Bacillus pumilus: one gene and its partner. The protein of the gene in region 1 interacts with the protein of each later gene in a pairwise test. Links are inferred from orthologs where the notes say so. Each region holds a gene or a part of one and is shown on either strand. Other genes may lie near its edges. The genes, in order: GPS65_RS11505 and ftsZ.

Region 1 (16,894 bases):
TAAAATGAAGATTGATTTCTTCCATTGGCAGCACCTGTGAATATCCTCCACCTGCTGCACCGCCTTTTATGCCCATTGTAGGACCTAATGAAGGCTCTCGCATTGCAATGATTGCTTTTTTCCCAATTTTTTCGAAGGCTTGACCGAGTCCGACTGTGACTGTGGACTTCCCTTCACCTGCTGGTGTTGGGTTGATGGATGTGACAAGAATCACATGTCCTTCTTTTTGTTCTTTTAAACGGTCAAAAATAGTCAAAGATATTTTCGCTTTTGTGAAACCATAGCATTCTAATTCTTCGTCATGTAATTGCAGCTTAGCTGCGATGTCTTGAATAGGTCTCAGTTTTGCCTGTTGGGCGATGTCAATATCTGACAAATGCTTTGTGATCATAAATAAACGGCCTCCTTTTTTCGAGAAACAGCTTTGTTTTTGCTCTGTTTTTCATTGTAACATAATTGAAACATTGAAATATCGCCAGAAAGTTCCTATAATGAAGTGAAATTAGCTTTGGTTCAGGGGGTGGCGAGTTGCCTATAAACATACCAGTTCATCTGCCGGCAAAACAAATACTAGAGAGCGAAAACATTTTCGTCATGGATGAGACAAGGGCATTCAAGCAAGATATCCGTCCTTTGAATATCGTGATCTTAAATTTAATGCCAAAAAAAATACAAACTGAAACGCAGCTACTCAGAATGCTCGGAAATTCTCCTTTACAAGTGTACTTTACTTTTTTAATTCCAAGTACGCATACACCGAAGAATACGTCGAGAGAGCATCTAGATGAATTTTATACGACCTTTGAATCGATTCGCCATAAAAAATTTGATGGAATGATCATCACAGGCGCACCAATTGAGCATTTAGCTTTTGAAGAAGTATCCTATTGGAAAGAGCTGCAGGAGATTTTGGACTGGAGTAAAACGAATGTGACGTCTACTCTTCACATTTGCTGGGGTGCACAGGCAGGCCTGTATCACCATTATGGTATTGAGAAAATCAAACTTGCCGAGAAGAAATTTGGTGTATTTGAGCATCTTGTGAAAGAGAAAAAAGAAAGATTAGTCAGAGGTTTCGATGAATTATACTATGTCCCACATTCGAGGCATACAGATATTAATACAGAACAATTAAAAAACACGCCGAATTTGAAAGTATTGAGTGTCTCTGAAGAAGCGGGAGTTTGTTTAATTGTTTCAGATGATGATAAACAAGTATTTTTAACTGGACATCCTGAATATGATACAGACACATTGAAGCAGGAATATGAAAGAGATTTGTTGAAGGATGATACAGTCAAAAAACCTGTTCACTATTTTATAGAAGATGGTGACGCATTAGTCCCAGTGAATCGATGGAAAGCCCATGCCACTTTACTGTTTATGAATTGGCTCAATTATTATGTTTATCAAGAAACACCATACGTTTGGGAATAAAATAGACTGTAGTCTGATGATAAATGGTCAAAATGTGTTAAAATACAAATGGCTCTGTCTTCCATTATCAATTTAGTCTTCTTGTTTTTTAAAATTAGTTTAATTCTTTCGTAACGAACGATATGCTCTGACTGTTTATATGTTATCTTTATGTATATGTAGACCTATGAGATTAATAGTTTTCGTACGAAGTTTTGTTGTTGTTGATTACATTTGAGGTGAATATTCTTGAATACCAATAAAAAAATATTAATCTTGACCGCAAATTATGGAAATGGACATATGCAGGTGGCTAAAACACTGTATGATGAGTGCAAATCCCAAGGGTTTGAGCATGTTGTAGTTTCTAATTTGTATCAAGAATCAAATCCCATTGTGTCGGAAGTGACTCAATATTTATACTTGAAGAGCTTTTCCATTGGGAAACAATTTTATCGCTTGTTTTATTACGGTGTAGATAAAATTTACAATAAACGCAAATTTAACATTTATTTAAAGATGGGAAATAAGCGTCTTGATGAACTTATTCAATTACACAATCCAGATATCATTATTATTACATTCCCAATGATTGTTGTTCCTGAATACCGAAACAAAACAGGAAAAATCATCCCGACATTTAATGTGATGACAGATTTTTGTCTTCATAAGATTTGGGTACATGAAAACATCGACCGGTACTATGTTGCAACCGATTATGTGAAACAAAAATTAGTGGAAATCGGCACACATCCAAGCGATGTCAAAGTGACAGGCATTCCTATTAGACCACAATTTGAAGCAGACGTGCCAAAATCGAAGATTTATAAAAAATATGGATTATCATCAAACAAAAAAGTTCTTCTGATTATGGCCGGTGCTCATGGTGTACTGAAAAATGTCAAGGAATTATGTGAAGCATTGCTTCTAGACAGTGAAGTACAAATTGTTGTTGTATGTGGAAAGAACGCAGCGCTGAAACAATCACTAAGCGATCTTGAACAAACACATCCAGATCAATTGAAGGCGCTTGGATATGTGGAACAAATTGATGAATTGTTCAGAGTAACAGATTGTATGATCACAAAACCAGGTGGCATTACTTTAACAGAAGCAACAGCACTCGGTGTCCCAGTCATTCTTTACAAGCCTGTCCCTGGACAAGAAAAGGAAAATGCTCATTTCTTTGAGGATTATGGTGCAGCCATCGTCATCAACAGACATGAAGACATTTTAGAATCTGTGACCAACTTGCTTCAAGATGAAGAAAAGTTAGAAAGCATGAAACAAAACATGAAAAGTCTTCACTTAAAGCATTCTTCTCAAACCATTTTGGAAGATATCGTTGAGCAATCAGATCTCATCACGAATAACAAAACATATGCTCGCGCATTATCATAAAAAGGTGTCCGTCAATGACGGACACCTTTTTCTTTATCCTTGATTTCCATTTGCTGTGTACACTTCTTCAAACGGTTGCACGACAACAAATCCACTTCCGCTAAATTTCATTTGAATAGACTCGCCGCTTCCTCTACCAATAAAGGTTTTGAATGAAACATCTGTCACAAATTCCGTTTTTAAATCCCCTGACCATGCAACTGTCGCATTAGGATCTGTATAGACAGAGTCCCCCGGCTGAACAATCAATGTGAGCGGCTCATAATGACTCGTAATCGCAACAAGACCTGGTCCTTCTAATTTGACGTTAAATAATCCACCTGCAAGCATCCCCGACACTTTTTTCATCAATTTAATATCCCAGCGAACTGAAGGTTCAAATGCGAGCAAATCATTCCCATTCACAAAAATAGATTCCCCTTGAGCCAAACGCAGAATTGAGATTTTTTTGCCTTGATCTGCTACATATAATTTCCCATCACCTGTTGCCTTCATGAGTGAAGTGCCTTCTCCTGATAGCATTTTTTTGAACATCTTTGAGACACCATGTTCAAACACGCCCTCACGTTCAAATTTGATTTTGCCTCGGTACGAAACCATGGCCCCTGTTTTGGCCCAAATGGTATCCGTCAAATTAATTTCTAAAAGTCTTGGTGTTTCAAGTTCAAAAACCCCTTCTCCCTTATCTTCCTGCTGCGTATTCTGAACAAATTCTTCGAGTGTATAACGATTCATGATAGCACCTCTTTCTGTATTTTTTTTATATACGGACAAACTGTGCATAAAGTTTCAGAAAATGGGGACGGTTTAGCTATTATTGTTATTTATCCAAAAAATCAAACATTCTGCTCAAAATTTGGCTCTCCTGCTTGACGCTTTACTTTTAATGGTGTATAGTGGAACCATCATTTAGCAACTGCAAAGTCGTTAGGTGATGAAAATTTTTTTTAGTATGCCAAAAGGTATGCTACAGTACTAGGAGGAAAAAGCAATATGCAAAACGGTAAAGTAAAATGGTTCAATAATGAAAAAGGTTTCGGCTTCATTGAAGTTGAAGGCGGAGACGATGTATTCGTTCACTTCACAGCTATCGAAGGTGACGGCTACAAGTCTTTAGAAGAAGGACAAGAAGTTTCTTTTGAAATCGTTGAAGGTAATCGTGGACCTCAAGCTGCAAACGTAACAAAAATCTAATCAACTAAATCAATGATGCAAAATAAAGAGAGGCTTATGCCTCTCTTATTTGATTTTCAGCTGAATTTCAATTGCTAAAATATTTTGCTTTAGTCGTTGTTCAATTTCAGAAATATCTTTTTCGAGAAAAGGTCTTCCCTTCTTTGCTACATCTACAAGTTGCTCTAGATCGCTGTACACCTCTTGAAATGTTCGATGTAATACCGTTTCGAACTCCTTATTATTCATACCGGCCTTCCCCTTTTCCTCTAATATCCGTCACTTAGTCAAAAAGTAACTCAACCAAAACTTTCTATAGTTATATCGGCTCATTTTTCGGAATATGTTCTTTTTTTACACATTCTATCCGTTTTTTTTCAAGAACGGATGTTTGAGAAGGGAAAACCGGTGCATCCGTTTATTTTTTGAGTAGCGTTTTGCCATATTCTTTTATTTTCTCTCCAACGGTGCATTGCTGTATACAAAAGGAATGGGCATATTTTTTGCCAAATTCTTTTCGAAAATGCTTCTTAATCAAACAATCTGAACAATACGTGTCTTGAAGATCGGTCAATTCTTGTACTGCTGTTTTTTTATCCACATTATTCAGCTCCGTCTGCTTCTAATTTCAATGTACTTTCGATTGGGACGTCTGCAAGAACCTGTCTTGCAAGCTGATCCGCTTCTGCATTTTGTTTCCGATCGATGGCTTCATAGGTTGGCGTCAGCTTCAGCTCTTTTAAGTCCGCTTCAATTCGGTCTAGCCATTTGTTATGTACATCATCATAACAAGGCCATTCTCCTTTTAACTGATTCATGACAACAAGTGAATCTCCTCTAATCGTGACAGAATTTCTGCTTGCTCCTAGGTCTTTTAAAGTTTTTACTGCCTCAAATAAAGCCGCATACTCTGCTTCATTATTAGTGCTCCCTTGGAAAGGCTGATTTTTCCTCAATCGATAAGCGTCTTTTCCTAGCTTATAGTAGACGACAACACCAAGACCAGAGTCGCCTGTTTCTTTATGAAAACTTGCATCAAAATAGACTTGAAGCTCATCCGGTTCAAGCTTTAATTCTTCATTTAGCTTTTCAAGCTCTTTTATAGACCACATGGCCCCTTTTTCATCTTCAAATGATAGAAGTGACTGGGGTTCTTTTTTGTCGATATGTTTTGCTAACCTTAGGGCCTCTTTTAGCTCCAACCAATCTTCTTGATAAAAAGCAATGGCCCCAATCGATTTCACTTTCATTGTGTAGTGTGCTCTTAATTTCATTGATCACATCGCCTTCCCGTGCTTTTAAGGTAAACATACGTTATGCTATAATCAAAAAGTTACATTTTACAATCAGAAAGGAAGTTCATGTCACTTGTTTAATGAAGGTATTTGGATCTTATTTGCGATCATTAATTTTATCATTGTTCTTCTATTTTATAAAGGATTTGGCAAGATGGGCCTTTTCGTCTGGATTGGCTTTGCGACGGCAGCCGCTAACTTACAAGTGGTGAAAACCGTTGAATTGTTTGGCTTAACAGCCACACTTGGAAATATTTTGTACGGCAGTGTCTTTTTTGCAACGGATGTGTTGAATGAGAAATATGGACAACATGAAGCGAAAAAAGCGGTTTGGATTGGTTTTACGACCCTTTTAACACTAACTATTGTCATGCAGGAGGCATTGCTTTTTGATCCTGCTCCATCTGATATCTCACAATCATCGTTGGAAACCATATTTGGCTTTATGCCAAGGGTGGCACTCGGCAGTCTCGCTGCTTATATCATCAGTCAAATGCTAGATGTTTATGTATATTCGTTTATTCGCCGGATATTTCCCTCTGATGGTGCGCTCTGGATGCGCAATGCTGGAAGTACGATGATTAGCCAGCTTCTTGATACATTGATTTTCACGACCATTGCCTTTCTTGGCACGTATCCAACTCAAGTATGGATTGAAATCTTTATCACGACATATGTCATTAAATTTATCGTCGCTGCGATTTCCACACCATACGCTTATGCAGCGAAAAAAATGGTTCCACTTGATGAAAGGGTGAAGTAATTTGCCAGCTGAAATATACATTGATGGTGCAAGTGCAGGGAATCCAGGTCCTTCTGGCATCGGCATTTTCATCAAATATAATGGAAAGGCTGAATCCTTTTCCATTCCTCTAGGGTCCATGAGCAATCACGAAGCAGAATTTTCTGCTCTGATCGAAGGGATGAAAATCTGCGTGGAAAAAGGATTGCGTACCGTTTCATTTCGCACAGATTCACAAGTAGTTGACCGCGCAGCCAATGCAGGATTTGCTAAAAATCCAGCATTTCAGCATTTTATTAAAGAGATGATCGAGCTTCAAAGCAATTTTGATTTATTTTTTATTAAATGGATTCCGAGTAAGGAAAATCAAGTAGCAGATCAGCTCGCTAGAAAAGCGATTCACCTTTCTAAAGGATGAATCGCTTTTTTTCGGTTATGCTAATGTATGTGAGGTGATACTGATTGGATAAAGAAAATAAAGGTCGTGTCACAAATGGGACAACCCCACAAGGTGATGCGCAAACAAAAGATAAACAGCCACTATCTCAGCTAGAAAATAGCGCGAAGAAAAGCAATACAAAAAGATAAACCTAAGAGATCGGCTTTAGCTGATCTCTCTTATATTTAAGCGGTTCATCATCGGTTCGATTCCTTTGATTTGATGATGCCTTAGCATAGCAGCAGCACGTTCTTGATTGATGTTCATTTTCGCTTCATCAATTGGGCAGCTGAGCGGGACATCACATTTGATCTCTGCCAATAAACGAGAAAGCTGCAAATCTTCTAACCCTGCTTGCATTTTCTTTTGCTGTGCAGCCGTTAGTTTATGGACATTTTCTAACAAACCGTCAATCGTTTTATAGGTTTGAATAAATTTCAAAGCCGTTTTTTCTCCGATTCCTTTGACACCTGGATAATTATCACTTGCATCACCCATGAGTGCTTTCATATCAATGAGTGCCTTCGGTGAGATTCCCATTTCCTCTTCAAATAAGGCTTTTGTATAATGCTTATAATTGCCAATTCCTTTTTGCATCAAGGCAACAGTCACTTGTTCATTCAAAATTTGCAGTAAGTCTTTGTCACCAGTTAGGACAGTCACACGTGCTTCTTTTTGGTAAAGCGCAGCAAGAGTACCAATGCAATCATCTGCTTCAAAGCCCTTTAAACCAATGTTCACAATTCCTAGTTCTTCTGTAGCTTCTTTTGCTAAATCGAATTGCGGAATGAGCTCGACAGGCGCCTCTCCACGATTTGCTTTATAATCTTGAAACAATTCGTTTCGATAGGTTTGACTCCCCATATCCCAGCAGCTCACAATATGAGTTGGCTCAAATGTTTGTACAGCTGTTAATAAGTGTTTCAAATAGCCATTCACTCCATTTGTCGGCACACCGTGGTCATTTATCATAAAATTGCGATGGACGGCCGTGGCATAAAACGATCTGAACAAAAGCGCCATTCCATCTACAAGCAGTACGTGTTTACTCATTCTTATAAACTCCCTTTTCAAAACAATACTCCTATTCTATCACATAACGCAAAACTAGACATAAAAAAGGCGCCTTCTTCTTTTGGAAAAGAAGAGGCAGCCTGTTTACTTTTGACCGTATTGCATTTTTTTCGATTCTGCTTCTGCATAGGACGGCATGTCTTTTTGTTTAGGGTCACGCTCATCCTGCTGCTTTGTCTGTTGCTTTTTTTTCATGATCATTCCCCTTTCTCGCTACATTCATTAAGATGACCAAAAAAGCGAATGTTACTCTTTACTTCTGTTTCCGCTCGACATACTCCCTGACCATATCATTCGTCACAAGCTTACGCAATGGAACAATACCGCCTCGTGCAAGCTCATTCATCTTCGACGTAATGGCGTTGATCTCGTCTGTTGTAAATGGCTCGTTTTGCTCACATTTGAATACAGCCATCTCTATTGCTTGTTCTCTTTTCTGTTCAAGCTCAAGAAAAGACTGGATATGAGCATGCTGCTTTTGTGAGTGTGCGGAGATCTCTTCGTGTACGCTCGTCATTTTGTATCACTGCTTTCTTTTTTTATTTAGTCTACCATGAATCAAATGGATTTCAACTGGTTCTTCCATTCGTTTGTTTGTTCATAAACTTGTTCAATGACCGCCTGCTCTTTAGCATCTGTCGTGAGGCTCGTGATAAATGTTTGTTTTTGTTCATTTAGCTGGTCGAGCGCTTCTGTTTCATATCTTTCAGTAAACGTCTTCACCATCATGTCGTACCTGCTTAGTAATTCTTCTTTTTCTTTATCTGCCCATTTCGTGGTTACCTGATGAAGAATGTCTCGAATCCCTTCAATAAAAGCAGCCTTACCATTCTGTTCAAAGAAAACTTTCGCTGATTTTTGTTTCTTTAAGATCGGTTCGAATGGCGTCAGTTCAGCTTTGACTTCAATTTGTTTCAGTTCAGCATTTTTCTCTTCTGGCGGCGACAGTGAGAGAGAAAAATAAGGGTCATCTGCACATGCCGCCTGTAATCCTTTCTCCCATTCCTCTTGGAAGTATTGAAGAATAAACGATTCCATCCGGATATCAAGTGCCTTTAACTCCTGTACAAATTCAAATTCATAATCCTTTAGTGCCTTCTCAAGTGCTTTTTTCAATTGCTGTCCGAAATTCCCTTGGGATATTCCAGGATAGAAGGCTGTCTTTAACAGATCATTCGCAAATAGTGACAGGCGCTGCACAATATGATAGAGCTGCTCAAGTAAGTCCTTTTTCACACTTTCTGTCACTAGCTTAGATTGTTTTACATGACTCATTTGATCAAGAATCGCTTCATACGATGCATCTATCTTCTTCTTTTCCGCTTGCTTCTCATCTTCTGACTGATGCAGCGACGCATGCAGTTTGTCGACTGTTCTACATAACGTACCAGCTTCAAAATATAACAGCTCGATCGCATCTTTCGTTAATTCTTCCTCAATAAAATAGTCGAGCTGCTTTCTAAGCTTTGCGTATTGATTATAAGCCGTCTCTCCCTTCCCGTCGATCTCTTCCTTACTGGACACATGATGAAGGTTAGGGTTTCTTATGCCCTCTTTTGTAAGCTCATTTTTCACATAGTCAAAGACGGTGTCAAGCTCTGCTTGATCCTTTGCGAGATCCGCTGCATTGATAATAAAGAACATTTTATCCATGCTAAATGAATCTTTTACAAGCCCAAGCTTACGTAAAAATGACCGATCTGCCTTCGAAAAAGAGTGCTGGTAGTAAGTTAAATAAAGAAGCGCATCTGCGTCTTTCATATATTGAAAGGCGATCTCTGTATGACGCTTATTCATACTGCTAGCGCCTGGCGTATCAACAATAGTCAGCCCTTTATCTGTTAGAGGTGTACTCAAATAAACCGTCACTTCCTTCACTACACAAGAAACAGCTTCTTCTGCCACGTATGGCCTCAGTTCTTGAAGAGTAACATGAAGCGGCGTTTGCTTCGTAATGTGATCAAGGAAACGGGTATGTGCGTGTAAAAAATGTTCAACAATAATGCGGTGATCTTGTTCAAGCTGTCTTTTTTTCAGCGTTCGTTCGAGCTTTGATGGTAACGTCTCTCCCTTTTCGTCTGAGACCGGAAATCCTAGGATCTGATTGAGCTCCTCTAATATATCCTGTTCGGTTTTGAACACCACTTTGACACTTTCATGAGGGTGATCTTCCGTCGGCCGAGTCAGCTTATTAATGGTTGCCGTTGTTGGTGTGGGAGAGGATGGCAGCACCTTTCTCCCAACGAGAGCATTTGCAAAGGAAGATTTCCCCGAACTAAAAGCCCCAAATAAAGCGAGTGTGAATTCTTTCGCTTGCAGCCGTTTTGTTCGTTTTTCAAAGGACTTTCTTTGAGATTGGAGCGCATCTAATGGCAATAAAATCTGAGAAAGCTGCTCAAACTGGGCAATCGACTGTGCCGTCGTGACATGCTGTGACTGACGCATTTTAGGTTGCTCTATCTGCTTGTTCGGTTTTTCTTGGTCTCTCTCTTCAGGTGGAATGGTCGCTAGATCCTGCTTTAACTGGTCATGTTGCATTTGTCTCTTTTTCGCGTAAAACCAATCTTCTTCGATTTTTTCATCCGTTCCATTTTGCCATATATCCCATAGATGCTGAATATCTCGCTTCATTTGTTCATTTTTTTTGGTACACTGCTCGAGTGTTTGGAGCTCTTTTGCAGACTGAGCCCATTTTTCTTGCTGTTCTACCCTATCTTCCATAAGCTTGGCTTTCAGCGATTCCACCATTTGTTCAATCAGTGGCATCGCTTGTTGCTTAGCCTGTCTTCTCAAGGCTTCGCCAGCATCTTTTGCATATTGCAGTACGTATTCATTGGAGAACGTTGCTCCATGATGAATCACACTTTCAAGAAGTGATTCTTGTACAGGTGTTTCAAACGCCATCACTTGATTTAATAAGTCTTCACCAAGTTGATGTTTTTTGACTTCTTTTTTTAGTAGCTCAGCAATATGCCAGTCCACTTCTGCCTTCATTCTCGCTTTGACATCTGTTAAGAAGTCAGTAGCCCGCTTTTCTTTTTCCTGCTCCGTTTTATTTTTAGCAAAAAGCAACCCCACTTTAAAACCAGGTGCTTTTGATTCAATATAGTCACTTGCGAGTTCTCTCATTTTAAATGGCGTTAGGTTGGCATTTTTCAAAATGCTCTCGATTTCATTAGATACTTCTTCTTCTAACTGTTTGGCTCCATTTTCAATGAAGTGAATTTTCGCTTCCAATTCTTTTACTTCTTTTCTTTTTTCTTCGAGCTGTGACTCAAGCTCCTCACCTTGCAGGTCTTCTTTTAACGAGTCAATGTGTTCTTTTAAGACATGCTCAATTTTCTGCTCCGTATAAGCCCGAAGTGAGGCCTTGGGCAATGTCTGTAATTCTTGCAGTTTTTTGATTAAACAAATCATTTCATTTCTTGGATGGGTCTCATCGGTTACAGATGTAAAGTATAAATGATCTTCTTCAATGCCCTCTTTAAGGAGCATGTCAATCACTTGATTTTTGTAATCTTCAAATGCCGTCTCATGCTCATCGTGCCGGTCTACTTGATTCACGATGAAATATAGATTTGGCACTTTTTCTTTGATGGATCGAATGAAACGAATGTTTTCTTCAGAATGAACATGGTTGTAGTGAACAACATAAAAAAGAGCATCTGCTTGATGAAGAATAGAAGCAGCAGATAAAAAGTGTGCATGATCCGTTGAATCAATTCCTGGCGTATCAATCAGTGCCACATTTTCTTCAAGGCCTCTATAATCACCGCTAATTTCCACCATTTCAATCTGTTCTCCATCTTTACAAAAACGCTGTACAGCTTCTTTATCATAAGAGCCGCTCATTTTTGCAAAACGGCCATCAGAGGTGTGAAGCTGCACTTCACTTTCCCCTTTCCTCACAATGACCAAGTTTGCACTTGTTGGGATTGGACTCGTTGGCAAAATGTGATCATGAAGCAGATGATTCACAAGTGATGACTTTCCAGCAGAATAATGACCGGTAAATGCGATATATACTTCTTCTTCTGCTTCCTTTTTGATAATCGATGCAAGTTTGGCTGCTCGCTCATGATCATTCCTTTTGAGAAAGCTTTGATATAAAGCTCCAGCAGTTTGAACGAGCGAATCTCGAATAGACAAGTCTTTCATGACGATAAACCCCTTTGTTTTTAGAAAAGTCAGTTATGTATGTGATACCATTTTACACAAAATAAAGAGATTTTTCTTCTGATCTGAGGAAATAAAAAAATCTGCTACCCGATCAGTCGCAATTGACTGGAATCAGGAAGCAGATTTTTTGGAGACACCTTTTAATACGAAGCCAATTAATAGGCTATATACACACACCGTACCGAGCAAGAAAATCATTGTCATGTGATCACCGTCCATCCTTCATGATTGAGAATGCTTATCATTAATGAAAGTGTAGCACAATTGATAATGATTTTCAATATTAATTTAGCAAATACTGATTTAATGCTTTCTCCTCTGTTTGAATTCGTACAACCATCATCCATGCATTTAAACATGTAAACAAAATGGCAGTGACATACGCATCAAACAATAACGGGATCAATAAAAGCTCAATCGCCACGACTACATAGTTAGGATGTTTCAACCAACGATACGGCCCTTTTTTAACAATCATTGCATTTGGCACGACTAAAATCTTTGTATTCCAGTACGTCCCTAGGGAGCACAATGCCCAGTACCGAATGATTTGTGTAGCCATCAGGAAAAGGAGCAATACAAGAAAATACTGTGATGGACCTTTATGTAAAAGCTTTATCTCCACTATAAGTGAGAGAAAAAAAGCCGTATGCATTGCGACCATATAAGGATAATGACTCGCACCAAATTCAATGGCACCTATTGCTTTTACTTTCTTTTCATTTCTTTTGGCGACAAGCATTTCAATAAGCCGCTGACAAACGAAGAAACCGATGACAAGCCAAACAATCATGACAAGACCTCCTCCCACTTCATAAGCAGCAACTCTGAAGAAAAGCCCGGACCAAGTGCTCCGCAAAGTCCTAGCTCCTCCGCTTCAGCAGATTGATGTTCAAGGAAATGCTTGATGACATACAAAACTGTGGCAGAGGACATATTTCCGTGTTGTTTGAGTACTTCTTTTGAAGAAAATAGCTGATCCTCTCGTAAAGATAGACTTTCAACATACGCATCAATTACTTTTTTCCCACCAGGATGGGCTAGAAAAACGGACAGGTCTTTAGTTGAATATCCTTGCTCCTCTAAAAATTGATCCACCTGCTCTTTTAACCAGCCTGAAATCATCGATGGAATGTCGCGTGAGAAAATAACCCGAAAGCCGTCACTTGTAAAGTCCCAGCCCATCACATCCTCGGAATTTTTCATTGTGACGGATTGCGTGCTTAGTACTTTAGGGACCGTTTTTAAATGGGCATATTCAAGCGCAGCTTCTCCTCCAGTTAAAAGAACCGCTGCCGTCCCGTCTCCAAACAAGGAGGTGCCGATTAAATTGCTTTTTGATTGATCTTGCGGCTGAAACGTTAAACTGCACAGCTCACAGGCAACAACAAGTACCTTTGCTTCTGGAAACGCCCTTATGTATTCATAAGCCCGCGACAGCCCTGCTGCACCGCCTCCGCACCCTAGGCCCCAAATTGGTACTCGTTTCGTATAAGGAGAAAAAGGAAGGACGTTCATAAGTTTTGCATCTAGACTTGGGGTCGATAAGCCAGTACTTGAAATAAAAAACAATGCATCAATCTCTTCAACTGGGACTGGCTTTTTCAGAAACGTCTTATCTTGAAGACAATGTATGATTGCTTGTTTTGCATGAGTCAGGGCTTTTTCCAAATAGATATTGTTCTTCTCTTCAAAAGAGTGGTGCGTCTGATACCATTCAATGGGCTGCACAAACTGCCTACTTTTCATTTCTCCATTTTGAAATGCTCTCAGCAGCCGGTCAATATCTTTAAACGAACGTTTAAATTGAGACCTAGCAAAATCAGCAGCTGTTTTCTGATCCACGTGATGCTTCGGGTGACTCGTTCCAACTGAAAGAATGTACGCCATCGGCTTCACCTCTTTTTTCGGTTAATATCCCCTATTGAAAAAAGGATATACATGCCAAAGCGTCACAATTCAGTCAAAACATTTTCCTCCGTCTAACTTTTTGTCTTGACGACAATTGATAAATATTGGATAATATAGGTGAAAACATGATGTAGTTTTCCTCCTTCACAGGTTCGTTCCAAGCCAAGCGAACCTGCTTTTTTTATGCAAAAAAACACCTCTAAAAGAGAAGTGTTCAGACCGTAAGGCACCCACACCTTTCATGAGCACCCTTTTTTCAATGAAATCATCATGATACAACACTTTCATACGGAATCTCCCTTTCGCTTCGAATTAATGGTCAAATCTGCTGCTATCTTAGCGTATACATATTAACGTTTCGATCTCACCTTTTTTGCTGATCAACACAAAGTAACAACCATAAATTTTCTAATTTATATGAATTTTCTATATAAACAGGTTTTTCCCCACTATAAACTTAATCAATATGAGCACCAAGAAAAACAGTGAAAAAAGATAGAATCGACAACATGGTTCGGCTCAAAATTTAATTGACTGGAGTGATTGTCATGAAAAAGGTTTCCCAAAAAAAGACACCCTACAACACGATACTTCTCTCAAAGGTAATTGGTTTAGTGCTTCTTACACTGTTTCTCTTTTTTATCTGGGATATGTCTAAACCCCATTTACAGGCGACAAATGGGCAAGCAAAAGATCAGTCTACAAGAACATTGGATACACATTTTAAGACCAATCCAAACCAACAGGCAACGAATAAAACGGTCTTTTTAACATTTGATGATGGTCCCTCTGCTACATCAAATCAGCTGTTAAATGTATTAAAAGCACATCACGTGAAGGCGACGTTCTTTATGCTTGGACCGCAAATCCAAGCACACCAATCAACTGTGAAAAGACTTTATCAAGAAGGACATCAATTAGGTCTTCATGGCATGACGCATGATCTAAACCTCTTTTATCAGAACAGCGAGTCTCCCGCAAATGAAATGAGAGAAGCTCAGCGTATTCTTGCCTCTGTTACAGGCGTCTACAGCCGTCTTGTGAGAACCCCCTATGGCAGTGTTCCAAATTTAACATATCATCAAAAAGTACGTTTAAACCAAAGTGGCTTTATTTACTGGGACTGGACGATTGATAGCCTTGACTGGAGATATAAAAACTCACAATATGTTCCAGAGGTATTGAATCAATTGCAAATGTTTGAGAAAAATAAACCATGGGAACCAAAAGTTATTTTAATGCATGATCAACCCTCTACCACAAACTATTTAGATAGCCTAATTATCCAGCTAAAAGCAAGGGGCTATACATTTGCCGTCATTAACGAATCAATGCCGCCGGTACAACATTAATAGTGCTAATCACAAAAAGCCCGTATCCAAAAGATGCGGGCTTTCAGCTTGTAGACAAATCCTCACACGCTCTTTCCTAGGATCCTAGGGCTTCAAAAGTTTTTTATCAAGCTAAAAAGAAGACAAAGAGCTAAAATAAAAGGTCATTTTAGCTCTTTGTCCATAATCTGAACCCCTTCTCCAAGAGGGGTTTACATAACAGATTGCTTAGGCTCTTCCATCAGATCCTGCCCGCCTTCTTTTTTAAAAGGAATCATGTGATAAATAATATGAAGCAAAATAGCGGTAAAGCTGCCGGCCACGATGCCATTACTTGTTAATAATTTGATTGATTCTGGCAGATGGTCAAACATTTGCGGCACAACGGTGACACCTAAGCCGATCCCCACTGAGCATGCAACAATAAGTAGGTTTTCCTGTTTGGCAAAATCCACACGCGAGAGCATTTTAATACCGTAGGCAATGACCATCCCAAACATGGCTACCATTGCGCCGCCAAGAACTGACTTTGGAATAATCGTCGTAAATGCAGCAATTTTAGGAAAAAGTCCAAATAACATGAGCAATGCGCCTGTCACAACGATGACTTGATTTTTCTTGACCCCTGTCAACTGGATCAACCCAACGTTTTGCGAGTAGGCTGTGTAAGGAAAAGCATTAAAGATACCACCTAATAACACAGCAATCCCTTCTGCGCGATAGCCTTTCGCTAAGTCTTTCTCATTTAATGAGCGGTTTGTTAAATCACCTAATGCGAAATAAACACCTGTTGATTCGACTAATGACACAATCGCAACTAACGTCATCGTCATAATCGGTGCAAATTCAAAGGTAGGCATGCCAAAATAAAATGGTTCAATCATGCGAAAAACTTGCGCATTCGCCACCTCAGCTGTTTCCACTTTCCCCATAAATGCAGCAACGGCTGTCCCAAGGAGAATACCGATTAATATGGCGATCGCCTTCATAAAGCCAGTTGTGAATCGATAGAGCAGCACAATGATAAACAGCACAAGGAAAGCGAGGCCTAGATTTTCAAAAGAACCATAATCAGCACTTCCTTCTCCTCCTGCCATATTATTCATCGCTACTGGAATAAGGGTTATCCCAATAATGGTGACGACAGACCCTGTCACGACAGGTGGGAAAAATTTCACAAGCTTCCCAAAGAAAAAGGAAAGCAGAATGATGATACACCCCGAAGCGATAATACTTCCATAGATAGACGAAATCCCGTATTTAGAACCAATCGCAATCATAGGAGAAACTGCAGTAAACGTACATCCTAATACAACTGGCAAACCGATACCAAAGAAACGGTTTTTCCATAGTTGAAGAAGCGTGGCAGCCCCGCACATAAAAATATCTGCCGAAATTAAGTAAGTCAGCTGTGCAGGTGTGAGGCCAAGTGCATCTCCCACAATGAGTGGTACAAGAACGGCTCCAGCATACATCGCCAGCACATGCTGAATCCCTAGCGAGAGTGTTTTCGCTTTTTTAGCAGCACTCATGATTGTACCTCTCGTACAAACGTGACTTTCCCTTCCTCAAGTGATTCAATACGTGCAAGGGATTCGACGCGGTAGCCCATTTGAACAAGCGCATCTCTTCCTGGCTGGAATGACTTTTCAATGACAATACCAAATCCCGCTACTTTTGCTTTCGCCTGCTTTGCTATTGCGGCAAGTCCTTTAGCGGCTTCACCGTTCGCCAAGAAGTCATCGATGATTAATACACAATCTTTTTCACCGAGATGCGTATTTGAGACAGCGATCGTACTTTCTACTTTTTTTGTAAAAGAGTACACACTCGCTGTTAATAGGTTTTCTGTTAGTGTTAGTGATTGACGTTTTCGAGCAAAAACAACGGGTACTTGAAGAGCTAGTCCAGCCATCACAGCAGGTGCAATACC
Region 2 (12,572 bases), 430 kb from region 1 along the record:
GCTTGGTGAAGAGCTTGGAATACATCATGTAAAACATGTCGATAATGTTGAACAAGCAGTACCTGCGGCGTTTAACATATCTGAAGAAGAAGACGTGATTTTATTATCTCCGGCTTGTGCAAGCTGGGATCAACATAAAACATTTGAAGAACGTGGAGACATGTTTGTAAACGCCGTGCATATGCTTAAATAAGGGCTTGTCTCTCATACGACTGACAGCCCAAATGAAATTATGCTTGGGGTGTCGGTCTCTTGACGAATAAGAAAACTTCTCCGGATTTTTTGCTTGTTGTCATTACGTTACTTTTATTGACGATTGGTTTAATTATGGTGTACAGCGCTAGTGCAGTGTGGGCATCGTATAAATTTGATGATTCGTTTTATTTTGCAAAAAGACAGCTGTTGTTTGCCGGAATCGGAGTTATCGCAATGTTTTTCATTATGCGAGTCGATTATTGGACGTGGCGGACTTGGTCAAAGATATTGATTGCTGTTTGTTTTCTCCTTTTGCTGCTTGTACTTATTCCTGGCATCGGTATGGAGAGAAATGGATCAAGAAGCTGGATCGGTGTCGGTGCGTTTAGTATTCAGCCCTCTGAATTTATGAAGCTTGCGATGATTGCGTTTCTTGCAAAATTCTTATCTGAAAAACAAAAAAATATCACATCCTTTCGCAAAGGTTTTGCCCCAGCTTTAGGCATTGTATTTTCTGCATTTGCCATCATTATGCTTCAACCAGATCTGGGAACAGGAACGGTAATGGTTGGAACCTGTATTATCATGATATTTGTTTCAGGTGCGAGAATTGCTCACTTTATATTTCTCGGTCTTATAGGGCTCAGCGGGTTTGCCGCGCTTGTCTTATCAGCACCCTACCGAATAAAACGAATTACATCATACTTAAATCCTTGGGAAGATCCGCTAGGCAGTGGGTTTCAAATTATTCAGTCCTTATACGCTGTTGGTCCAGGTGGTCTGTTCGGAATGGGACTTGGTCAAAGTAGGCAAAAATTCTTCTATTTACCTGAGCCCCAAACGGACTTCATCTTTGCGATATTGTCTGAAGAGCTTGGCTTTATAGGAGGATCACTTATTTTACTCCTCTTTAGTGTTCTATTATGGAGAGGCATACGAATAGCACTTGGAGCGCCAGACTTATATGGTAGTTTCCTAGCAGTTGGTATTATTTCAATGGTTGCCATTCAAGTAATGATTAACATCGCAGTTGTCACAGGACTGATTCCTGTGACAGGTATTACGCTCCCATTCCTTAGTTATGGCGGCTCATCATTGACATTAATGCTGATGGCGATTGGCGTACTTCTGAATGTCAGCAGGTACGCAAGATATTAGCTTGATGTAGCTAATGAAAACATGTTGACGTTTATTTTGCAAAAGTATAAAAAAATGATTTGAAGAGTGAAAATGACAGTTTTTGTTTCGAAAACGTGTATTTTGACTCTTCTTTACAGGTTTTAATGGAGCCCTGTTGTTTAAAACAGGGTTTATACTTTGTTCAGAGCAGAAAAAAATCGAGGGGAAATGGTATAATGCGTATAGTAATCAGTGGAGGCGGAACAGGCGGACATATTTATCCAGCCTTAGCCTTTATTAAAGAAGTGAAAAGACTGCATCCTGATGTGGAATTTTTATATATTGGTACTGAAAATGGACTTGAAAAGAAAATTGTAGAAAGAGAAAATATCCCTTTCAAGGCGATAGAAATTTCAGGTTTTAAACGAAAACTTTCCTTTGATAACGTCAAAACGGTGATGAGGTTTTTAAAAGGCGTTCAAAAAAGCAAATCTTACTTAAAAGAATTCAAGCCTGATGCGGTTATTGGAACAGGCGGTTATGTGTGTGGTCCTGTGGTTTATGCAGCTTCTAAGCTGAAGATCCCGACTATTATACACGAACAAAACAGCCTGCCTGGTATTACAAATAAGTTCCTAGCGAGATATGTTAATAAGGTAGCCATATGCTTTGATGAAGCAAAGGCACATTTTCCTTCTGAAAAGGTTGTATTTACGGGAAACCCTAGAGCCTCTGAAGTCGTCTCTATAAAAGAGGGGAAATCTCTTAAAGAATTTGGGCTTGATGAAAACAAAAAAACGGTTCTTATTTTCGGCGGGAGCCGAGGCGCTGCTCCAATCAATAGAGCAGTAATTGAAATGCAAGAGGGTTTAAAGGCAAAAAACTACCAGCTTTTATATATCACAGGCGAGGTTCATTATGAAAAGGTGTTGAATGAACTAAAGGAAAAAGGTTTAGCACCTAACATGATCACAAAACCTTTCTTGCATCAGATGCCGGAGTACCTGAAGTCGATCGATGTGATTGTTGCAAGAGCAGGAGCTACAACTATTGCTGAAGTAACGGCTCTTGGAATCCCAACCATTTTTATTCCGAGCCCATACGTGACGGCAAATCATCAGGAAATCAATGCAAGATCACTTGAAAAACATGATGCTGCGATTGTTTTAAGAGAATCAGAGCTTACAGGGGATCGTCTGCTGCATGCTATTGATGAAATTGCTGGTAATGAAGAAAAGCTCAACCAAATGAGCCGTTTAACGAAAGAACTCGGAGTACCAGATGCGGCTACACGTTTATATAATGTGTTAAAAGAAATTACGACTACATGATGGAATGATATTAGGTAAGGCGGAGGGTAATATGGAGAACTTGAAGAATGAATTATTAGAAGCGCAAGTTGGTAAAGTACTTGAAAACGAGCCGCTTGCGAATCATACAACAATGAAAATAGGCGGACCAGCAGATCTTTTGATCATCCCAAAAGATATCGATGCAGTGAAAACGATCATGGATCATGTGAAAAAACACCAGACGAATTGGACGGTTATTGGAAGAGGTTCGAATTTACTTGTACTCGATAAAGGAATTCGAGGGGTTGTCCTAAAGCTGGGTACTGGACTGGATCACCTAACTGTAAATGATGAAGAAATTACAGTCGGCGGTGGTTACTCTGTTGTAAGGCTCGCAACATCGCTTAGTAAACAGGGTCTTTCAGGCTTGGAATTTGCAGCTGGTATTCCGGGGTCTATTGGCGGCGCTGTTTATATGAACGCAGGTGCACATGGATCTGATATCAGTAAAATTCTTGTGAAAGCTAGAATCTTATTTGAAGACGGAAGTATCGAGTGGCTTACAAATGAACAAATGAATTTTAGCTATCGAACGTCAGTCCTTCAAAAGGAACGACCTGGCATTGTTCTCGAAGCTGTGTTTAAGCTCAAGCAGGATGACCGCGAGAAAATCACAAAGAAGATGCAACAAAATAAAGATTATCGTAAAGAAACCCAGCCTTATAATCGGCCATGTGCTGGCAGTATTTTTCGAAATCCGCTGCCTGAATATGCAGGACAGCTTGTAGAAAAAGCGAATTTAAAAGGATACCAACTCGGCGGAGCTAGAATTTCTGATATGCACGGAAACTTTATTGTCAACGCTGGTGGAGCCACTGCTCAAGACGTACTAGACTTAATTCAGTTCATCCAAAAGAAAATTAAAGAAGACTACAACGTAGAGATGCATACAGAAGTAGAAATTATCGGTGAAGAAAACTAACAGGTAGTTTTTATGAATGATCACATCAGAAGAAAACAAACGGCATGAAAGAATGCCGTTTGTTTTCTCATCAAAATGATGACCCAAAGGTGTGGACAAGCAGCTTTGAATGAGGTGAAGAGTTATGCGGCCTGATCATGAAAATGAAAAGATCGTCAATATAGAAGAGCGAATTCCTAAAATTAAAGAACAAAGGAAACAAAAAGCGAACCGGAGACTGATCTCTTTTATACTACTGTTTTTTATCATGGTTTTAATCATTATTTATTTGCAGACACCTATCAGCAAGATATCTTCATTAACCATCACAGGTAACGAACATGTCTCTACAAAACAGCTTGTTAAACTTTCACAAATTAAAGAAGGCGAAACAGAGTTTTGGAATTTAAATAAAGATATAACATCAGATCATATTAAACAAAATAAACTGATTAAAAGTGTCAGTATCAAAAAACATTTCCCAAATAAAGTGAGTATTGCTGTCAAAGAATATGCAAATATTGCGTATCTTCAAAAGGGAAATCTATATTATGAGCTTCTTGAAAATGGGACCGCATTACCAGAAGAAGTGACACCGAGTCATGCAGGACCTATTTTTGTCGATTGGGACAATAAGGAGAAGCTGAAGCAAACGGTTAAATCTTTAAATCAACTGCCAGCCTCTATTCAGGAACTCATCTCAGAAGTTTATTATGTGCCGACAAATTCAAACAAGTGGTTAGTTAAATTTTATATGAATGACGGAAACACTGTGATTGCTTCAATTAAAACATTCGGTGATAAAATGAAAACCTATCCAGCCATTGTTAAAGAGCTTTCGTCATCTGAAAAAGGCACAATTCATATGGAAGTCGCTACGTATTTCGAAGCGTTTAAATCTAAGAAAAAGGATGATGAGCGTTGAGGGGCAAAACAGTTATATTCTCAATTGTCATGCTTGTTCTTGGCTTTCTGATATCTTTTTCATACCAATATACAAAGCAGCATCAGGCAGATGTCATTCGGACAGAGCAATGGAAAAAAGAATACTCTCTGAAAAGTCAGCTCACAACGCAAGAAAAGGCGAATCAGAAACTCGAAAAAGAATTATATAGTCTTCAATCAAAGGTACAAGCAACAGAGTCCAATTTGAAAAATGAAAAAGAGCAGTATTTTAATGTATTGGAAGATGTTGAGAAATACAGAATGTTTACAGGAGAGATCGGTGTAAAAGGAAAAGGGGTAAAAGTGTCTCTTGAAGATGCATCTTATATCCCGAGTGGACAAAATTTAAATAATTACATTGTGCATGAGAGCCATATTTTTCATGTGATAAACGAACTATTTATATCAGGTGCTTCTGCTGTATCTATTAATGGACAAAGAATCACACACCAATCATACATACATTGTAACGGACCAGTTGTCACAGTAGATGGTGTTCAGCATCCAGCACCATTTGTGATATCTGCTATTGGTGATCCAGCTGTGTTAATACCAGCTTTAAATATTGCAGGGGGAGTGGTCGATCAGCTGACAAGTGATCACATTTCAATGACGATTGAGAAAACGGATATTCGTATGAATTCTCTTTTAAGAAACAAAGATTAAAAGTGAAAAGGTGAGTGGTGTTGAGGAAAAAGAAGCCTTTACTTAGTTTAACAGTTTTAATGATCATATTTGGCATCATGGTCTCCATCCAATTCAATTCCTTACAAAAGCCCGAAGTTCGAGATACTCGTGATGTGTGGGAACTGAGAGAGGATTTATCTGCATCTAAAAGTAAGGAATTGGATTTATTGAAAGAAATTGATAAATACGACGAGATGCTTAAAAAATATGGTCATCAAGGAGATCGATCAAAAGAAGCACAATTAACAAAAACGTTAAAAGATTTAAAAGAAAAGGCTGGTTTTACAGAAGTGGAAGGGGAGGGGATTGAAATTGAAATTTCTCAGCTTTTTTCCAAGGACCTTACCGGAGAAGAAGTGAAAAATATCCCACCTGATCTTCTGAAAAAGTTAATTAACGAAGCCAATATGTTTGGGGCAAAACATATTTCTATTAATGATCGCCGTGTGATTAATACAAGTGTGATTCGAGATATTAATGGCACGACAAAAATGGATGGCTACAGCTTAGATAGTGATGAAGTCACCATTAAAATGATTGGTGAGCAGGCCGACAAATTATACAGCCGTTTAAATGTATCAGATATTGGTGACTTGTTTGCTCAGGAAAACTTCAGCTTGAGTATAAGCCAGCCGAAGAAAAAAATTCATTTAAAAGCATATGACGGTGCAATTCAAGTAAACGAATTGAAGCCTCTTGACGATGTAAAGGAGGGGAAATCTTAATGTGGCTTCCTGTACTTGGCTTAATCATAGGAGTTGCGATCGGTTTCTTAACTAATTTTACGATACCGAATGAGTATTCCAATTATCTTTCCCTCGCTGTACTTGCTGCGCTTGATACATTGATTGGTGGTATCCGGGCACATCTGCAAGGGGCATACGATGAACTAGTGTTTGTATCAGGCTTCTTCTTTAATATTATACTGGCAATAAGTTTAGCTTTTCTGGGCGTCCATCTTGGTGTAGACTTGTACTTAGTTGGAATGTTTGCATTCGGCGTTAGATTGTTTCAAAATATAGCAGTAATCAGAAGAATTCTACTAACAAAATGGACAATTTCTAGAGAAAAAAAGAAAAAAAGTGAGTCATAAAAAAGGATATACATATGATGTAACGAATATTTTCAGTAATCCTTATAAAAAATGTTGATTTTTTAAGTTTTGTTACACACTTGTAAAAACACATTCATTGTATTGTTGTTCAGCAAATAATAGAATAGAAAGTATTGATATGTGAGGAGGTGCCATAGAATGAACAACAATGAAATTTACGTCAGCCTTGACATCGGTACATCCAATATAAAAGTCATCGTCGGAGAAATGGCGGATGATTCGCTTAACATTATAGGTGTTGGAAATGTCCCTTCAGAGGGGTTAAAAAAAGGATCGATTGTTGATATAGATGAGACAGTTCATTCTATTAGACAAGCATTTGAACAGGCTGAGAGAATGGTAGGTTTTCCTTTACAAAAGGCGATTGTCGGAATTAACGGAAACCACATTCATATTCAGAATACGAGCGGCGTAGTCGCAGTATCTAGTGAAAACAAAGAAATACATGCTGAAGATGTGAGACGTGTCTTAGATGCTGCACAAGTAGTATCTATTCCTCAAGAACATCTCGTCGTAGACGTGATTCCGAGACAATTTATCGTGGACGGAAGAGATGAGATCACAGATCCGAAAAAAATGCTTGGTGTTCGGCTAGAGGTGGAAGGATCGTTAATTACAGGTTCTAAAACGATTCTACATAACTGGCTCCGATGTGTAGAAAGAGCTGGAATTGAAATTATGGATATATGCTTGCAGCCACTTGCATCGGGCTCAGCAGCATTATCGAAAGATGAAAAAAATCTCGGGGTAGCTCTTGTCGATATCGGCGGCGGATCTACAACGATTTCCGTATTTGAAAACGGGCATCTCTATTCTACTCACAGTATCCCTTTGGGCGGAGAGAACATAACAAAAGATTTGTCTATAGGACTTAGAACTTCCACTGAAGAAGCTGAACGAATCAAAAAACAATTTGGGCATGCGTTTTATGATGAGGCATCGACGGAAGAGACATTTGAAGTTTCTGTGATCGGTACTGATCAAAAACAAACGTATACACAGCTTGATGCAGCTAACATTATTGAAGCGCGGCTGGAGGAAATCTTGCTCTTTGTTGCAGAGGAATTAAGAAATATGGGTGTTCATGATTTGCCTGGTGGATTCGTTCTCACAGGTGGACAAGCAGCCATACCAGGTATCCTTTCTCTTGCACAAACGGTTTTGCAAAACAATGTTAGGATTGCAAGTCCGAATTATATCGGGGTGAGAGAGCCTCAATATATGACAGGAGTGGGTCTGATCCACTTTGCTTATCGCAATGCAAAGATTCAGGGCAGACAGGTTGGATTCCAAATGCCAGATGAGGCGTTTCATGAAGTAGGCGCATCCATGGAGCCGGTTTCTTCTGCACCACAAGTGAAAGAAGCGCAGCCAAGACCGAAAGTAAAACAAAAAGCACAACAAGAGACAAATAAAAAACCGGGCAAAATGAAAAAACTATTTAATATGTTCTGGGAATAGAATTAGATTTTCGACGGATTAGGAGGATTCAGCATGTTGGAGTTTGAAACAAATATAGACGGCCTAGCATCAATTAAAGTAATCGGAGTAGGTGGCGGCGGGAATAACGCTGTCAACCGAATGATCGAAAATGACGTACAAGGTGTCGATTTTATTGCAGTCAATACTGATGCACAGGCATTAAACCTATCAAAAGCAGAAACTAAAATGCAAATCGGTGCTAAGCTGACAAGAGGGCTTGGAGCAGGTGCGAATCCTGAGGTCGGTAAAAAAGCTGCTGAGGAAAGCAAAGAGCAGATTGAAGAAGTATTAAAAGGCGCAGATATGGTCTTCGTTACAGCTGGTATGGGCGGTGGAACTGGTACGGGTGCTGCACCTGTCATTGCAAAAATCGCAAAAGATTCTGGTGCATTGACAGTTGGAGTTGTGACTCGTCCTTTCACATTTGAAGGAAGAAAACGTCAGCTTCAAGCAGTAGAAGGAATTGCTTCTATGAAAGAAGCAGTTGACACATTAATTGTGATTCCAAACGATCGCTTGCTTGAAATTGTTGATAAAAACACGCCAATGCTGGAAGCGTTCCGCGCAGCAGATAACGTGCTAAGACAAGGTGTTCAAGGGATTTCCGATTTGATTGCAACACCAGGTCTGATTAACCTTGACTTTGCTGACGTGAAAACAATCATGTCCAATAAAGGATCGGCTCTAATGGGAATTGGCGTCGCTACAGGCGAAAATCGTGCTGCTGAAGCTGCGAAGAAAGCCATTTCTTCACCACTTCTAGAAACAGCGATTGATGGTGCTCAAGGCGTCATCATGAACATTACGGGTGGTACGAACCTAAGTCTTTATGAAGTGCAAGAAGCAGCAGATATTGTGGCTTCTGCTTCTGACGAAGATGTAAACATGATTTTCGGGTCTGTCATCAATGATAACTTGAAGGATGAAATTGTGGTGACTGTGATCGCTACTGGATTCATCGAGCAAGAACCAGAAGTGACAAAATCACAAAGAAACCCATTAGGACAAGGATTAAAGCAAAATCAATCCATTCCTCAAAAACGTGAAGTAAAACGCGAGGAACATCAACAGCCATCATCTCAGCCTAGACAAAATACACAATCAAGTGATGATACGCTAGACATTCCAACGTTCTTACGCAACCGCAATAAACGCTAATCAAGTATCGCTTAACCCCTTCCATTGGAAGGGGTTTTTTCATGTCTCAACGTATAAGAGAATCTAATCAAAAAGTCTTAAGTGCGAGAAAGTCATTTCAACTTCCATGTGTAATTTGACTTATGGTGTTTAAGAAAAAAGAATCATTTTTACTCCCTCTTACAAAAAACGACAAAATGATGAACTTTATTTGACTACATTAAATAGAACAACATGAATCTTGTCATGAACAATAGAAGGAAAGGAGTGAGACCTATACTCTGTTTGGCCATTTGAGGAGGAGGGATTTGATTGAAATTGAAGTTTCGCAAGACCGCCGGCTATCGTTTGATGAGTCTTTTGGTGATTGGTACTTTAACGATGACAAGCTTTGGGATGGTTCAAGCAAAATCGACTTCTACCTCATATCAGGAGGAAGCTGTCTCCTCTAAGACAACAAAAGCAAAGATCTCATCTAGATTAATGAAACAGTTTCAGCAGGATGATCAGGTGACTTTTTTAATCAAAATGAAAGAGCAAACAAATACGAAAAAAGTGGCGAAGGAAGCGGTGTCCAAAGCCAAAAAACAGAAATTAACAGCGGCTAAAACACAATACACAAAAAGATCAGCTGTCGTATCCGAATTAAGAGCAACATCTGAGGAGACGCAGCAAGCGCTGCTTACGTATTTACAAAAAGAGAAAAAGAAAAAGCAAGTGAAGGAGATTCATTCGTACTATATTGTGAATGGTCTAGCGGTGACGGGAACGAAAGAAGTCATGGAAAAGGTGGCTGCCTTCCCGGAAGTAGATCAAGTGCTGCCAAATGAAACTCGTCAAATTCACCGCCCCGTTGATTTGAAGACGAAGCAAAAAAAACAAATGAAAGCAGTAGATGGAGTCGAGTGGAACATTTCTCAAATTCATGCTCCAGACGCATGGGCTTTAGGTTATGACGGTACTGGTACAGTTGTGGCAAGTATTGATACAGGAGTGGAATGGGATCATCCTGCTTTAAAGGAAAAATACCGCGGGTTTGATCCAGCACATCCGAATGAACCAACGCATGAATTCAATTGGTACGATGCTACGACAGGATCTGAAGCACCATATGATGATTTAGAGCATGGTACCCATGTAACGGGAACGATGGTTGGCTCTGAGCCAGATGGAAAGAATCAAATCGGAGTCGCACCGGGGGCAAAATGGATCGCGGTGAAAGCTTTCTCAGAAGATGGTGGTACAGATGCTGATCTGCTTGACGCAGGTGAGTGGATTTTAGCACCAAAAGATGACGCAGGAAACCCACATCCAGAAAAGGCACCAGATGTCGTCAATAATTCTTGGGGCGGTGGACCTGGTCTTGATGATTGGTATAAGGATGTCGTCAATGCTTGGAGAGCCGCAGACATCTTCCCAGAGTTTTCAGCTGGCAATACCGATTTATTCAACCCTGGTGGTGAAGGCTCCATTGCGAATCCTGCGAACTATCAAGAGGCCTTTGCAACGGGCGCTACGGATCAAAATAATAAATTGGGGTCTTTCTCACTGCAAGGTCCGTCTCCATATGGCGTCATGAAACCAGACATTGCGGCGCCAGGGGTAAACATTCGTTCATCCATTCCTGGGAAAGGGTATGAAGATGGCTGGAACGGGACGTCGATGGCTGGCCCGCATGTGTCAGCTGTTGTGGCTCTTCTTCGCCAAGCACAGTCAGATCTTTCAGTTGAACAGATTGAACAAATACTGATTGATACTGCGAAGCCGTTAACTGATCAGCAATTCCCAGAATCACCTAACAATGGCTATGGGGCAGGTTTAGTTGATGCAAGAGAGGCAATTACAGCATTAACAGATGGAATTGGGATGGTTGAAGGACAGGTGACAAACGAAGATGTTCATTTAGATGAGATGAAAATTCCAGATCAAACCATGCCTAAAAAAAATAAGGCTGTACATCCACATAAAAAAGAAAAAAATCTAACTACTCCGTTCATCAAAGCTCTTCCTATGAAAGCGGAAATCAGTGTTCTTGAAAGCGGCAAGTCAACGTACACAGATGAAGCGACAGGGAGATATCAGCTTCCTCATAGTGCAGGAGAATTCACAGTGAAAGCGGAAGCTTACGGATTTGAATCACGCACACAAACCGTCCATATTTCTTCAAATGAAACGGCTGAGGCGAATTTCGCCTTACAGCCACTAAAGAAACGAACGATATCTGGCACAATTGCCAACGAAACAACGGGTGAAAAAATAAAGGATGCAACGGTTTATCTTGTAGAGGATGCGAAAATTAAGCCGGTGAAAACAAATGAATCTGGCGAATTTTCTATAGAGGCATTGAGCGGTGCCTATACCGTCAAAGTATTTGCCAAAGGGTTTAAAGGATATTCTTTTACAGCAGATGTGACAGAAAAGCCGGTGGAAAAAGCCATTCAGCTAGAGCCATTCATCGGATTTGCTGGTGAGATTGGCTATGATGACGGTACAGCTGAAAATGCGAGAGCCTTCTATGATCCAGGCAATGGCTGGGCTGTGAAGTTTTCACTAGAAAAGGGGAAGAAACAAGCGCAACTCACAGGAGGGCTTTTCCGATTCTGGTCATCAGAGTGGCCAGCTCCTGGAGGGAATGAATTTGCGGTGGAAGTGTATGACGCTTCTGGGAAGAACGGAGCTCCAGGAGAGAAAATAGCAGGACCTCTAAAAGCAAATGCACTGCGTAATGGTGAATGGACAAAAGTAGACTTAGAAGACCAAGCCATTACGGTGGATGGAGATTTCTATCTTGTCTATATTCAAACGAAAAAGAATACAGAATCTCCAGGCCTTGCAACTGATGAGGATGGACCAAATGCTGAAAGAAGCTGGCAGCTCACAAGCGGTGCTTTTTCTCCTTCTCCAAAAGAAGAGGGGAATTATATGATTCGTGCGCTTGTTGACTATGAAGCAGATGTGCCAGAGATTACATCACCAAAGGCAGGAATCATTACGAACAAAGGTGAACTGGAGATTGAAGGCAAAGCCTCTCCTGGGCTTGATGTGGCGATCTATCAAAACGATGAAGAGATTGCCAAAGTGAAAGCAGATCAGTCAGGCGCTTTCAAAGAAAAGGTCACAGTTTCAAGCGGAGAGCATGTATTCACGGCTGCAACTGTTACGGATAAAGGCGCAACAAAACGATCAACACCAGTAAAGGTGATCATTGATCAAACAGCTCCAGCGCTTACCATCGATACACCGAAAAAAGGGGAAAAGACAAATAAAGAATCGCTCACTGTAGAAGGAAAGGCCACAGACGATCATCTTGATCAAGTCACCGTAAATGGAAAAAAGGCAACCATAAAAGATGGGACATATTCCGCAAGAATACTACTTGAGAACGGGAAAAATACGATCAAAGTCATAGCGAAAGATGCAGCAGGAAACAAAACGACTAAAAAAATCAATATCGATGTCCAATATGAGGCACCTGAGATTTCTGAGCTGACTCCAGCAGAGAATGTCCATCTTGCATCAGGGGAGTCTGTTAAAATTTCATTCCACAGCAGAGAAAAGCTAGACGCAACGTTTGTCATTCACATGCCGCTGACAAACGCGAGATCAAAGCTTCAAAATACTACAGAGCTGCCGCTTCGCG

Evidence for each region.
Region 2: the proteins of GPS65_RS11505 (region 1) and ftsZ interact in binary tests that used the Bacillus subtilis proteins (3 or more experiments, as listed by UniProt). The link is inferred for Bacillus pumilus from one-to-one orthologs.

The regions. Positions count from the first base shown.
Region 1 is NZ_CP047089.1:2,332,157-2,349,050, forward strand. The notes cover bases 956-3,741. They hold GPS65_RS11505 (diglucosyl diacylglycerol synthase), read left to right. Parts: upstream 956-1,665; coding sequence 1,666-2,817; downstream 2,818-3,741. Other genes in these bases: metA (homoserine O-acetyltransferase MetA), read left to right, coding at 956-1,437; GPS65_RS11510 (AIM24 family protein), read right to left, coding at 2,851-3,552. Also shown: GPS65_RS11495 (formate--tetrahydrofolate ligase), read right to left, coding at 1-391; more of metA, read left to right, coding at 529-955; cold-shock protein CspD, read left to right, coding at 3,811-4,011; GPS65_RS11520 (hypothetical protein), read right to left, coding at 4,057-4,239; GPS65_RS11525 (zinc-finger domain-containing protein), read right to left, coding at 4,409-4,591; GPS65_RS11530 (ribonuclease H family protein), read right to left, coding at 4,593-5,264; GPS65_RS11535 (queuosine precursor transporter), read left to right, coding at 5,359-6,048; GPS65_RS11540 (reverse transcriptase-like protein), read left to right, coding at 6,050-6,445; GPS65_RS11545 (hypothetical protein), read left to right, coding at 6,490-6,615; GPS65_RS11550 (5'-3' exonuclease), read right to left, coding at 6,632-7,519; GPS65_RS11555 (YpbS family protein), read right to left, coding at 7,794-8,057; dynA (dynamin GTPase), read right to left, coding at 8,099-11,698; Fur-regulated basic protein FbpC, read right to left, coding at 11,831-11,938; GPS65_RS11570 (isoprenylcysteine carboxyl methyltransferase family protein), read right to left, coding at 12,003-12,512; GPS65_RS11575 (type III polyketide synthase), read right to left, coding at 12,509-13,609; GPS65_RS11580 (polysaccharide deacetylase family protein), read left to right, coding at 14,179-14,982; and 2 more genes. UniProt on the Bacillus subtilis protein: Processive glucosyltransferase involved in the biosynthesis of both the bilayer- and non-bilayer-forming membrane glucolipids.
Region 2 is NZ_CP047089.1:1,902,810-1,915,381, reverse strand. The notes cover bases 7,038-9,880. They hold ftsZ (cell division protein FtsZ), read left to right. Parts: upstream 7,038-7,807; coding sequence 7,808-8,953; downstream 8,954-9,880. Other genes in these bases: GPS65_RS09235 (S8 family peptidase), read left to right, coding at 9,245-9,880; ftsA (cell division protein FtsA), read left to right, coding at 7,038-7,774. In the rest of the region: murD (UDP-N-acetylmuramoyl-L-alanine--D-glutamate ligase), read left to right, coding at 1-193; spoVE (stage V sporulation protein E), read left to right, coding at 253-1,353; murG (undecaprenyldiphospho-muramoylpentapeptide beta-N-acetylglucosaminyltransferase), read left to right, coding at 1,551-2,645; murB (UDP-N-acetylmuramate dehydrogenase), read left to right, coding at 2,677-3,588; GPS65_RS09265 (cell division protein FtsQ/DivIB), read left to right, coding at 3,713-4,492; GPS65_RS09260 (DUF881 domain-containing protein), read left to right, coding at 4,489-5,178; GPS65_RS09255 (DUF881 domain-containing protein), read left to right, coding at 5,199-5,924; GPS65_RS09250 (small basic family protein), read left to right, coding at 5,924-6,292; more of ftsA, read left to right, coding at 6,452-7,037; more of GPS65_RS09235, read left to right, coding at 9,881-12,572. UniProt on the Bacillus subtilis protein: Essential cell division protein that forms a contractile ring structure (Z ring) at the future cell division site. The regulation of the ring assembly controls the timing and the location of cell division.